Regions from separate parts of the Bradyrhizobium sp. MI1.4 genome, predicted to be linked through region 1. Evidence: predicted binding sites of a transcription regulator. Region 1 holds the regulator's gene; each other region holds the start of a gene.
What was found. Region 1 encodes PhoB, which activates phosphate uptake and scavenging genes when phosphate is short. Its sites were predicted from a motif close to TGTCATNNANCTGTCAT; they were not measured.
Positions count from the first base shown of each region.

Region 2: a site for PhoB is predicted at 2,271-2,287, ahead of AC0L23_RS27295 (RNA degradosome polyphosphate kinase). Genes of this name have one in related genera too.
Region 3: a site for PhoB is predicted at 2,047-2,063, ahead of AC0L23_RS25545 (UDP-2,3-diacylglucosamine diphosphatase). Genes of this name have one in related genera too.

Region 1 is NZ_JBVVPP010000051.1:11,884-16,184, reverse strand. Features, by position in the region: gene AC0L23_RS32765 (aspartate aminotransferase family protein) at 1-1,112, opposite strand, end outside; gene AC0L23_RS32760 (GcrA family cell cycle regulator) at 1,568-2,080, shown strand; gene phoB (phosphate regulon transcriptional regulator PhoB) at 2,318-3,025, opposite strand; gene phoU (phosphate signaling complex protein PhoU) at 3,048-3,764, opposite strand; gene pstB (phosphate ABC transporter ATP-binding protein PstB) at 3,775-4,301, opposite strand, start outside.
Region 2 is NZ_JBVVPP010000032.1:64,465-68,765, reverse strand. Features, by position in the region: gene purM (phosphoribosylformylglycinamidine cyclo-ligase) at 1-764, opposite strand, end outside; gene AC0L23_RS27305 (CDP-alcohol phosphatidyltransferase family protein) at 920-1,462, shown strand; gene AC0L23_RS27300 (P-loop NTPase family protein) at 1,555-2,232, shown strand; gene AC0L23_RS27295 (RNA degradosome polyphosphate kinase) at 2,361-4,301, shown strand, end outside.
Region 3 is NZ_JBVVPP010000028.1:17,065-21,365, reverse strand. Features, by position in the region: gene AC0L23_RS25555 (threonine/serine dehydratase) at 1-91, opposite strand, end outside; partial or broken gene AC0L23_RS25550 (glycosyltransferase family 4 protein) at 155-1,197, opposite strand; gene AC0L23_RS25545 (UDP-2,3-diacylglucosamine diphosphatase) at 1,211-2,023, opposite strand; gene thiD (bifunctional hydroxymethylpyrimidine kinase/phosphomethylpyrimidine kinase) at 2,230-3,030, opposite strand; gene AC0L23_RS25535 (Lrp/AsnC ligand binding domain-containing protein) at 3,160-3,405, shown strand; gene AC0L23_RS25530 (c-type cytochrome) at 3,430-4,301, opposite strand, start outside.

The DNA.
Region 1 (4,301 bases):
AAAGGCGGCAGGAAACGCACGACATTGTCGCCGGCACCGACGGTGAGCAGCTTTTGGTCGCGCAAGGCTGCAACGAGATCGCCGGAGGGCACCACGGCCTTGATGCCGATCAGGAGGCCCTCGCCGCGCACTTCGCTGACGACATCGCCGTGACGGTCGATCACGGAGGCGAGCTTCTGCTTGAGCAGCAGCGACATCCTCTGCACGTGGTCGAAGAAGCCGGGCTTGAGCATGACGTCGAGCACGGCGTTCGCAGCCGCGATCGCGAGCGGATTGCCCCCGAAGGTCGAGCCGTGCGAGCCCGGCGTCATGCCGGACGCCGCTTCCGCGGTCGCAAGGCAGGCGCCGATCGGGAAGCCGCCGCCGAGCGCCTTGGCCAGCGACATCACGTCGGGTTCGACGCCAAGGCGGCGGTACGCGAACAGATCGCCGGTGCGGCCCATGCCGGTCTGCACCTCGTCGAAGGCGAGCAACAGACCCTTCTCGTCGCAGAGCTGGCGCAACGCCCTCAGGAAGGCGGGCGTTGCCGAACGCACACCGCCCTCGCCCTGGATCGGCTCGATCAGGATGCCGGCGGTCTGCGGACCGATTGCCTTTTTCACGGCATCGAGATCGCCATGCGCAACCTGGTCGAAGCCCTCCATCGGAGGGCCGAAACCTTCGAGATATTTTGCCGATCCCGTTGCGGCCAGCGTCGCCAGCGTGCGGCCATGGAAGGCGCCTTCGAAGGTGATCATGCGATAGCGGTCGGGATGACCCTTTGCGGCGTGATAACGGCGCACGACCTTGATCACGCATTCCAGCGCTTCGGCGCCGGAATTGCAGAAGAACACGAAGTCCGCGAAGCTTTCATTGCACAGGCGCGCGGCGAGCTTTTCGCCGTCCGGGCTCTGGAACAGGTTCGACATGTGCCAGAGCTTGGTGGCCTGCTCCTGCAACGCCGCGACCAGCGCCGGATGGGCATGGCCGAGCGCATTCACCGCCACCCCGGAGGTGAAATCGAGATAGCGCTCGCCATTGGTCGCGATCAGCCAGCAGCCTTCGCCACGCTCGAAACCAAGGTCGGACCTGGCGAAAACGGGGAGCAAATGCGGCGCTGCGCTGTTAGTCATGATGGTCACTTGAATGTTGCGGACGGAGTGAGCGTGCATTGCGCAACGCACCATCGACCGGCCCGGAAAACGAAACGTGCCGCCTCTTGAGGGCGGCACGTGCGACTATCTTAGGCCTGGTGAAACGGGTGTCAATGCCGCCCGGAAAGCCTCGCGAAACGCTGAATCCGTAGTCTTGCGGTGCCGATTTTGCGGGATTTGGCCACGGAACATGTGGAAGCGAGTCGGCGGACTCTTGCGCGGGAGTCACGCCATATTGTAGCGTTTGGATTGTCAGATACGACATCTCGTGCAGTGGTTCTGATCTTTAAGTCCTTATGTACCGGCGTAAACGTTCGGGCGTTCAAGACGCGCCCGGCGAGCCTTAAGGGATTCTGGCGGCACGGGTTTTTGAAGGCTTAGGCATTCGCTGCGAGGCCCCAGGATGGCTGGCGCGCAGCGAGGGAAAGGGTGCAATGACGGTTTTGACCTGGTCCGATGATCGCGTCGAGCAGCTGAAAAAGCTCTGGGAGGCCGGACTTTCGGCCAGCCAGATCGCGGCGGAGCTCGGCAATGTGACCCGCAATGCCGTGATCGGCAAAGTGCACAGGCTCGGCCTTTCGGGCCGCGCCAAGAGCCCATCATCGGCAGCGCCGCGGCCGCGCAAGGCGCGCCCCGCGCAGCACATGATGCGGGTGAGCCGCCCGATCTCGCGCGGCAACACCGCGCTGGCGCAGGCCTTCGAGGTGGAGGCTGAGCCGGATCCGGTCACCTATGACAACGTGGTGCCGATGAGCCAGCGGCTGTCGCTGCTGGAATTGAACGAGGCGACCTGCCACTGGCCGGTCGGCGATCCCTCGAGCCCGGACTTCTTCTTCTGCGGTGGAAGGGCGCTGTCCGGACTGCCCTATTGCGCTCAGCACTCGCGCGTTGCGTACCAGCCGGCGTCGGATCGGCGCCGCGCACCGGTAAAGCCGGGTCCCCGTTAGTCGTCACGCGAAGACAGTTCAACAATTTCAGTGTCGTCCCGGCCTAGTGCGCAATTGCGCACAGGGGGCCGGGACCCATACTCCGAGCACGCAATAATCGTGCGGAAGGGGTCACTCCGAGTCTTCGCCAAACCACGTTCGGTGGTTATGGGCCCGGATCAGCGCTCGCTTCGCTCGCTTGTCCGGGACGACGGCTGAGAATGCAGGGACAGCTCGCCAACAAACAAGCCTGCAACCCTACACCTGCTCTGCCTTGGCAAACCGATCATCCAGCGCGTAGCCGGCGCCGCGGACGGTGCGGATCGGGTCCTGCTCGCGGCCGAGATTGAGCAGCTTGCGCAGGCGGCCGATATGCACGTCGACGGTGCGCTCGTCGATATAGATGTCGCGGCCCCAGACGCTGTCGAGCAGCTGTTCGCGCGAGAACACCCGTCCCGGGTGCTCCAGGAAGAACTCCAGCAGGCGATATTCGGTCGGACCGAGATCGATCGGCCGGCCCGAGCGCGCCACGCGGCGCTTGTCACGGTCGAGCTCGATGTCGCCAAAAGCAAGGACGGTGGCGAGGCGCTCCGGGCTCGCGCGCCGCAGCAGGCCTTTCACGCGCGCCAGCAGCTCCGGCACCGAGAACGGCTTGACGATGTAATCGTCGGCGCCGGTCGCAAGACCCCGCACCCGCTCGCTCTCCTCGCCGCGCGCGGTGAGCATGATGATCGGGAGCTGCTTGGTCTCGGGACGGGTGCGAAGCCGCCGACACAATTCGATGCCTGACAGGCCCGGCAGCATCCAGTCGAGCACGATCAGATCGGGGATGTGCTCCTTGAGGCGGGTGTCGGCGTCGTCGCCGCGCATCACCGTCTCGACGTCATAGCCGTCGCCTTCGAGGTTGTAGCGGAGAAGCTCGGTCAGGGCTTCCTCGTCCTCAACCACCATAATGCGTGCGCCCATCGGGTCGTCGCTCCTTAAATCTTCAGGTGTTCGGTACCGTGTTGGCAAAGGTCGTCATGTCGCCCTTCGGCCGCTTGTCGGTGATCGCCTGGCCCTCGATCATGTAGAACACGGTCTCGGCGATATTGGTGGCGTGGTCGCCGATCCGCTCGATGTTCTTGGCGCAGAACATCAAATGGATGCAGAACGAGATATTGCGCGGATCCTCCATCATGTAGGTGAGGAGTTCGCGGAACAGCGAGGTGCAGATGGCGTCGACTTCCTCGTCGCCCTTCCACACCGCCATCGCCGCCGGCAAATCATGCGCGGCATAGGCGTCCAGCACCGACTTGACCTGCTGCTGCACGAGGTCGGTCATGTGCTCGAGGCCGCGGAACAGCTTGAGCGGATGGAAGTCCGTCTCCAGCGCCGCAACCCGCTTGCCCATGTTCTTGGCGAGGTCGCCGATGCGCTCGAGATCGGTCGCGACGCGCATGGCGCCGACGATCTCGCGCAGATCGACCGCCATCGGCTGGCGGCGGGCGATGGTGAGCACCGCACGCTCCTCGATGCGCTTCTGCAGCGCGTCGAGCTCGGTGTCGATGGCGACGACGCGCTGGCCGAGCGGGACGTCGCGGCGGATCAGCGCGTCGACGGACTCGACGATCATGCGCTCGGCGATGCCGCCCATCTCGGCGACCAGGCGAGTGAGTTCCTGGAGGTCGGTGTCGAAGGCCTTTGCGGTATGTTCAGAACCCATGTCGCGTCTCCTAGCCGAACCGGCCGGTGATGTAATCCTGCGTGCGCCGATCGGACGGCGACGTGAAGATCTTGCTGGTGTCGTCGAACTCTATCAGCTCGCCGAGATACATGAAGGCGGTCTTGTCGGAGACGCGCGCCGCCTGCTGCATGTTGTGGGTGACGATCGCAATCGTGTAATCCTCGGACAGCTCCTGGATCAGCTCCTCGACCTTGGCGGTCGAGATCGGGTCGAGCGCCGAACAGGGTTCGTCGAACAGAATCACCTCGGGCCTCACCGCGACGGTGCGGGCGATGCAGAGGCGCTGCTGCTGGCCGCCGGAGAGCGACAGGCCGGAGGCGTTGAGCTTGTCCTTGACCTCGTTCCACAGCGCGCCGCCGCGCAGCGCCTTCTCGACGCGGCCGTCCATCTCGGACTTCGAGATCTTCTCATAGAGACGGATGCCGAACGCGATGTTCTCGTAGATCGTCATCGGGAACGGCGTCGGCTTCTGGAACACCATGCCGACGCGGGCGCGCAGCAAATTGAGGTCCAGCC
Region 2 (4,301 bases), on a different contig from region 1:
CCGGTGATGTGGGCAAGCCCCTTCACCGCGCCGGTCTCGCGGATCGCGCGCAGGCAGGATTTGACGTAGAGACGCGTCGGCGTCAGCAACGCGCCGCCGAGCGTCATGACGGGCGCAAACGGCGCCTGCGCCCCGAAGCCGAGGCCGGATTGTTCCACGATCTTGCGCACCAGCGAGAAACCGTTGGAGTGCACGCCCGACGAAGCGAGCCCGATCACGGCATCGCCGGCGGCGATGTCCTTGCGCGGCAAGAGCGTGCCCCGCTCCGCGGCGCCGACGGCAAAGCCGCCGAGGTCGTAGTCGCCGTCTTTGTAGAGGCCGGGCATCTCGGCCGTCTCGCCACCGATCAGGGCGCAGCCGGATTCGCGGCAGCCTTCGGCGACACCGGCGACGATCGACGCGGTCGCCTCCGGATCGAGCTTCCCGCAGGCAAAATAGTCGAGGAAGAACAGCGGCTCGGCGCCCTGCACCACGAGGTCGTTGACACTCATGGCGACGAGGTCGATGCCGATCCCGCCATGCAGGCCGGTCTCGATCGCGATCTTGACCTTGGTGCCGACGCCATCGGTCGCGGCCACCAGGATGGGATCCTTGAAACCGGCCGCCTTGAGATCGAACAGGCCGCCGAATCCGCCGATTTCGGCGTCGGCGCCGGGCCGTGCGGTGGCGCGCACCATCGGCTTGATCAGGTCGACCAAGCGGTTGCCCGCATCGATATCGACGCCTGAATCGGCGTAAGTGAGGCCGTTTTTGCGGTCGGTCATGCCCGATTTCCAGTGGGTTTGCGGCTGGTTACGTCGAATTCCGGGGACGCGCAATGGCTCGCATGGCGCGCCGCCGTATACTATGTAGAGATATCAACCGGTTCAGCCTCCAAAGGGCCGAATTCGAGGTCAGGCCGGGTGCCGGGAAGCGCCGTGTGAGTATACCGAACATCATTACTTTGGGCCGCATCATGCTGGTCCCGATCATCGTCTGGGCCATCGTGTCGAGCCAAATGGAGGTGGCGTTCGCCGTATTCCTGATCGCCGGTATCAGCGACGCGGTCGACGGCTTCCTTGCCAAGCGTTTCAACATGACGAGCGAGCTCGGCGCCTTGCTCGACCCGCTCGCCGACAAGGCGCTGCTGGTCTCGATCTACATGGCGCTCGGCATCTGGGGCGCGATTCCGCGCTGGATCGTCATCCTGGTGGTCTCGCGCGACATCATGATCGTCGCCGCCGTGATCATATCGTGGCTGTTCGACCGACCTGTGGAGATGAAGCCCTCAAAGGTATCCAAGCTCAACACTGTGGCCCAAGTGGCGTTCGCGGCGCTGGTGCTGGCCGCCCTCGCCTTCGGCTTCAAACCCGGTCCTTATGATATAATCCTGATGGGCCTCGTCACGGTCTTCACGCTCTCCTCCGTGTCGCTCTATCTTGTCGAATGGTTGCGGCACATGAGCACGATCGAGGCCAAGTGAGTTGGGAGCGGCCCCGTAAAAGGCCAACTCCCGCTCGATGAGGTCGCATCTCGTCAAACGAAGCCGGCACGCCGGCACGGAGCAAAGCAAGCGTGCCAGGCCGCGTTCATCCCCGACAGTTGGCGTTTTCGCTTCCGCATGCGGAGAGCCTGAGCCGGGACAATTTCCTCGAAGGCCCCGTCAACGCCGCCGGTCTTGCCCTCATCGACGCCTGGCCGGAATGGCCGAACCGAATCATGTGGCTGGCCGGCCCGGAAGGAAGCGGCAAGAGCCATCTCGCCGCGATCTGGGCCGAGGCTTCAGGCGCCCGCTCGACCACGGCCAATGGGCTGACCGCCGAGGCCGTCCCGGCTGCGCTCGCCACCGGCGCGCTGGTGGTCGAGGATCCCAAAGCCAGGGAATTCGACGAGCGCGCCCTGTTCCATCTGATGAATCTGGCCCGCGAGGACGGCGCCTACGTCCTCTTCACCGGACGCGAGGTGCCCGCGTCTCTCGAGATCGAGCTCGCCGACCTGCGCTCGCGGCTCCGCGCCGTCCCCGTTGTCTCGCTGCTGCCGCCCGACGACCAGCTCTTCCGCGGCCTGATCGTCAAGTTCTGCGCCGACCGCCAGCTCGCGGTGGACGAGAGCGTGGTCAGCTACCTCGCCACTCGCCTGGAGCGGTCCTCGGCCGCCGCCCGACGGGCTGTGGACCTGCTGGACAGCGAGGCCTTGCGCCTCGGCCGCCCCGTCACCCGGGCCCTGGCGGCCGAGCTGCTCCGGGATGTCTGACCAAGGCGGGTTGACGCGGCCGGGCGGCGGAACATCAATGTCATCGAAACGTCATCGCTCTAACACATGCTCCCGCGGGTTTTGCGCGTAAGTCGCAAATTGGGGCGAACTGGATGGACCGACTTCTGATGGATTCTGCGCAAGCTGTTGAAGTTAAAGAAAAAGCCCCGGAAGCCGAAGGCCCGCCGGCGATCGCATCGAGCCCCGAGCGGTTCATCAATCGCGAGCTTTCCTGGCTGCACTTCAACCGCCGCGTCCTGGAGGAATCGGTCAATCCCAGCCACCCCATGCTGGAGAGGGTGCGATTCCTGTCGATTTCAGCGAATAACCTCGACGAGTTCTTCATGGTCCGCGTCGCCGGCATCAAGGCCCAGGTGCGCGAGGGTATTGCTGAGCGCAGCCCCGACGGTCTGACCCCGTCCGAGCAGCTCGCGCTCATCAACCGGACCGTCTCGCAGCTTGCCTCCGACCAGCAGGCAATCTGGCGCGACCTGCGCGGCACGCTCGCCGACGAGGGTATCGTGCTGGTCGAGGGCAAGGAGGTCACCAAGGCGGAACGAACCTGGGTCGAGGACTACTTCCTCAGCAACGTGTTCCCGCTGCTGACGCCGCTCGCGATCGACCCGGCCCACCCCTTCCCGTTCATTCCGAGCCTCGGCTTCACCATCGCGCTCCAGCTCACGCGCGCCGCCGACGGCAAGCAGATGAACGCGCTGATCCGCATGCCCGGCAAGATCGACCGCTTCATCCGTCTGCCGGCTGACGGCAAGGTCGTCCGGCTGATCTCGCTGGAGCAGGCCACCGCGCTGTTCATCAACCGCCTGTTCCCCGGCTACAATCTTCACGGCCAGGGCGCCTTCCGCGTCCTCCGCGACTCCGAACTCGAAATCGAGGAAGAGGCCGAGGATCTCGTCCGCCTGTTCGAGACCGCGCTGAAGCGCCGCCGCCGCGGTTCGGTGATCCGACTCGAGATCGACGCCAAGATGCCGGAGCAGCTGCGCAGTTTCGTGCAGCACGCGCTGTCGACCGCCGACGACGAGGTGTTCCTGGTCGATGGCGTGCTCGCCATGAACGAGCTCTCGCAGCTCACCCGCCTTGACCGGCCCGATCTCGAATTCACCCCTTACGTGCCGCGCCATCCCGAGCGCGTGCGCGAGCAAGGCGGCGACATCTTCGCTGCGATCCGGCAGAAGGACCTCGTCGTCCATCACCCCTACGAATCCTTCGACGTCGTGGTGCAGTTTCTCCAGCAGGCGACGCGCGACCCCGACGTCGTCGCCATCAAGCAGACGCTCTACCGCACCTCCAGCAACTCGCCGATCGTGCGCGCGCTCGTGGAAGCCGCCGAAGCCGGCAAATCCGTCACCGCGCTGATCGAGCTGAAGGCCCGCTTCGACGAGGAGGCCAACATCCGCTGGGCGCGCGACCTCGAACGCGCCGGCGTGCAGGTCGTCTACGGCTTCCTCGAACTGAAGACCCACGCGAAACTCTCGATGGTGGTGCGGCGCGAGGGCGGCAGCCTCACGACCTACGTCCACACCGGCACCGGCAATTACCACCCGGTGACCGCGCGCATCTACACCGACCTCTCCTACTTCACCTCGGAGCCGACCATCGGCCGCGACGCCGCGCGCGTGTTCAACTTCATCACCGGCTACGCTGCGCCGAGCGATCTGGAAAAGATGGCGGTGTCTCCGCTGACCTTGCGCAAGCGCATCATCGAGCACATCCAGGGCGAGACCGCGCATGCACGGCACGGCCGGCCTGCTGCGATCTGGATGAAAATGAACGCGCTGGTCGACCCCGATATCATCGACGCGCTCTACGAGGCCTCCCAGGCCGGCGTGCAGGTCGAGCTCGTGGTGCGCGGTATCTGCTGCCTCAGGCCCGGTATTCCCGGCCTGTCGGAGAACATCCGCGTCAAGTCGATCATCGGACGATTCCTCGAACACGGCCGAATTTACTGCTTCGGCATGGGCCAGGGCCTGCCGAGCGCGAAAGCGGCTGTGTATATCTCCTCAGCCGACATGATGCCGCGCAACCTCGACCGCCGCGTCGAGGTGCTGTGT
Region 3 (4,301 bases), on a different contig from region 1:
ACAACAGCGGGGTGCGGACGGCGAAGGGTGCGATCACGCGTGCTGCGGCGTCGATATCGGCAGGGCCGATCGGGAGAAGCTGTTCTGTCATGCCTGATGTTATCGCGCCGGATGAGGCGCGGGCAAGGCATCTCCGGGCGAGGGCTTCTTCCCCTCAGGCGACGAATCGCGCCGGTTCTGCCCCGTTCCGGCCGGGCATCACGGCGCCGGCGGCCAAAATGCTCTCGATAAAAGCCCGGGCCGAGGCCTCCCAGGTGTAGTTGGCGGCGAATTCCACGCAGTCCTGCCGGGAGATGTCGAGCGCGGCAAAGCAGGCGCTGCGCAGATCGTGATCGAGCGCGCCAACCGGCGCATCGCCGATCACGTCGCGGGGGCCCTTCACCGGGAAGGCCGCGACAGGCAGGCCGCTCGCCAAGGCTTCGAGCAGAACGAGGCCGAACGTGTCGGTCTTGCTCGGAAACACGAAGACATCGGCGGCCGCGTAGATGTCCGCCAGCTCCTCGCCATGCTTTTCGCCGAGGAAGATCGCGTCCGGATAGGCCTCCTCCAGCGCGACACGCGCCGGGCCGTCACCGACGATCACCTTGGTGCCGGGCAGCTCGAGGTCGAGGAACGCCTCGAGATTCTTCTCCACCGCGACCCGACCGACCGAGAGGAACACCGGCGCCGGCAGGCAGAGATCGATCGCGCGGGGATGGAACAGATGGGGGTCGACGCCGCGCGGCCACAGCACGACATTGTCGAAGCCGCGCTCGGTCAGCTCACTGGCGAGCGCCGGCGTCGCCGCCATCACGGCGCGGCTGGGGCTATGGAATCGGCGCAGCGCCCGCCAGATCAGCGAGCCCGGCACCGGCACGCGGGCGCGGACATATTCGGGAAAGCGGGTGTGGAAGCTGGTCGTGAAGGGCAGCTTGCGCTGCCGGCAATAGCGGCGGACCATCAGGCCGATCGGCCCCTCCGTCGCGATGTGGATGCTGTCCGGGCGCGCCTCTTCGATCAGCTTCGCGATTCTGCCCGGGCGCGGCATGGCCACCCGCACGTCCCGATAGCTCGGCATCGCAAAGGTGCGGAACGATTGCGGCGTCAGGAACGAGAATTCGACGTCGAGACTTTTGGCGGCGTCGGCAAGCTTGGTCAGCGTCCGACCACACCGTTGACTTGCGGGTGCCAGGCGTCGGTCGCGACCAGGATGCGCATCAGGCTGCCTTTGTCATGCAGCTCTGGCTGCGACCTGCGGGACCTGTGCCGGCTTCTCGGCCTGGTCCGCCCAGGTGATGATCTCGAAATGGCCGTCGTCGTGCTCGACCAGCGCCGTACAGCTCTCGACCCAGTCGCCGCAATTCATGTAGCGGATGCCGCCCTCGTCGCGGATCACCGCGTAATGGATGTGGCCGCAGATCACGCCGTCGGCGTCGTGGCGCCGTGCCTCGGCAGCGAGTGCCTGCTCGAATGCGCCGATATAGTTGACGGCGTTCTTGACCTTCTGCTTGGCCCATTGCGACAGCGACCAATACGGCACCTTGAACATGCGCCTAAAGAAGTTGACGAAACGATTGAGCTGGATCGCGAAGTCGTAGGCCTTGTCGCCGAGATGAGCGAGCCAGCGTGCGTTCTGCACCACGAGGTCGAAGATGTCGCCATGGATGACGAGATAACGCCTGCCGTCCGCGCCGATGTGGACGGTGTTCTCGACCACGTCGATGCCGCCGAAATGCGTGCCGTAATAGTTGCGCAGGAACTCATCGTGATTGCCGGGGATGTAAATGACCTTGGCGCCCTTGCGCGCCTTGCGCAAAAGCTTCTGGACGAGGTCGTTATGCGATTGCGGCCAATGCCAGCTCGATTTCAGCGCCCAGCCGTCGACGATATCGCCGACGAGATAGATCGTGTCGGCGTCGTGGAAACGCAGGAAATCGAGCAGAAGGTCGGCTTGAGAACCGCGGGCTCCGAGATGAACGTCGGAGATGAACAACGTGCGAAAGCGCCGCTCCGGGCTCTCGTCACTCACATCGTAACTTCCCATGCGCCAGCCTGTAACAATGTCCCGTGACAGGGGGATGACCAATCGAACCTTTGAGGCACCCTCAGATACGAATCGCGCTTGCCTCGCCCACCCCGCGAATATCAGTCGCATGCGACAATCAGGCGACGTGGCGTCGCAACGCGCTCCGCAAGAACCCGGAGCTGCATGGCGGGAGGGACTAGCGGTGGCGCGCTCGCGACCGGCGTTCAGTAAAATTTATGGAAATGATGGATCGGGCCGTGTCCGTGGCCGACGCTGAAGCGGTCGGCGGCGGCGATCGCCGCGCTGATCCAGGTCTTGGCGTTGCGCACGGCGCGCTCGAGATCCTCGCCTCTGGCGAGCCCTGCGGCGACCGCCGAGGACAGCGAGCAGCCGGTGCCATGGGTGTTGCTTGTGGCAACGCGCGGCGCGGCGAGCGCGATCGTGGTGCTGGCATCGACGAGATAATCGATACTCTCGGCGCCCTCGCCGTGGCCGCCCTTGATCAGGACCGCACGACAGCCGAGCGCCAGCAGCCGGCGCCCCTGGCTTTCGATCTCGGCCTCGCTGGCCGCGACCGGCTCGTCGAGCAGAGCCGCGGCCTCGGGCAGATTGGGTGTGATCACCGAGGCCAGCGGCATCAGCTTGATGCGCAAGGCATCGACGGCATCGGACGCGAGCAGGCGATCGCCCGACGTCGCCACCATCACGGGATCGAGCACGATATGCCCGGGCGCCCAGCGCGACAGCGCGGCCGCGATCGCATCGATGCTGGCGGCTTGCGCCACCATGCCGATCTTGACCGCGCCGACCTCGAGATCGGAAAACACCGCGTCGATCTGCGCGGTGACGAATTCGGCGGGCACGGCGTGAATGCCGGTGACGCCGCGGGTGTTCTGCGCCGTCAGCGCCGTGATGGCGGACGCGCCAAAAACGCCGAGCGCGGCAAAGGTCTTCAGGTCGGCCTGGATGCCGGCGCCGCCGCTCGAATCGGAGCCGGCAATGGTCAGCGCTACGGGTGTCGTCATGGGGCGATCTTCAGCGTTTTCGAAGCCATGGCCCGTCCTAGCGCGCCTGCCTCAACCCAGCAAGTTCGCTTGCTAAATCCGGCCGGGTTTGGCCTATTAGCCGTCAGATATGCTTTCGGAGTGACCGCGATGGTTCCCTTTTTCGTCCAGATCAAATGCAAGCTCGGCCAATCCTATGTGGTCGCCAATGCGCTTGCCGAAGCCGAGATCGCCTCCGAGATCTATTCCACGGCCGGGCAATACGACCTGCTGGTGAAGTTCTATGTCGACAACGACACCGATATCGGCCACTTCGTCAACGAGAAGGTGCAGGTGCTGCCCGGCATCCAGGACACCCTCACCATCATCACCTTCAAGGCGTTTGGCGCGAGTTGACCGTCCGAAAAAGGGCAGGCCCGATCAGGTGCCGCCCTCCTTGCGCTTGGGACGCGGCGGACCGTCCACCGGCGGCAGCGATTTGAGATAGTCCGCCATCGCCGCGAGATCGTCGTCCGGCAGTTGCGAGGTGTTCTTGATCACCCGCGTCATCGCGCCGCCGACGCTGTCGCCGTCGGGCAATTCGCCGGTCTTCAGGAAATAGGCAATATCCTTCGCGCTCCACTCGCCGAGGCCCTTCTGGGTGATGTTGGGCACCCATCCCTCGCCTTCCGGATTGGGACCGCCGGCGAAGCGTTGTGCGGCCATGATGCCGCCAAGCGCGTTGCGCGGGCTGTGGCATTCCGCGCAATGGCCAAAACTGTTGACGAGATAGGCGCCGCGATTCCACTGCGGTGACTTCGCGCTGTCGGGGACGAAGGGCTTGTCGTCCAGAAATAAGAATTTCCAAATGCCGACGTTACGCCGGATGTTGAACGGAAAGCGCACATCGTGGTCGCGCACCTTGCCTGCGACGGCCGGCAGCGTTTTCAGGTACGCAAAGAGATCGAGCACGTCCTCGCGCCTGGCGTGCTGATAGGACGTATAGGGAAAGGCCGGAAAATAATGCCCTCCGTCCGGCGAGACCCCGTGCATCACCGCATTGACGAATTCGGCATCGTTCCATTTGCCGATGCCATCGGTCGGATCGGACGAGATGTTCGGCGCGTAGAACGTTCCGAACGGCGACTTGATCGCGACGCCGCCGCCGAGCCTGAGACGATCGGCCTGGTCGGGGACGGCATGGCATGAGGCGCAGCCGCCGGCGTTGAACATCACCTGGCCATTGGCAAGATCAGGGACGCGGGCAGGCGCGGTGCCGACGGCCGCCCCCACCGGCGCGCTGAGCCACCAAT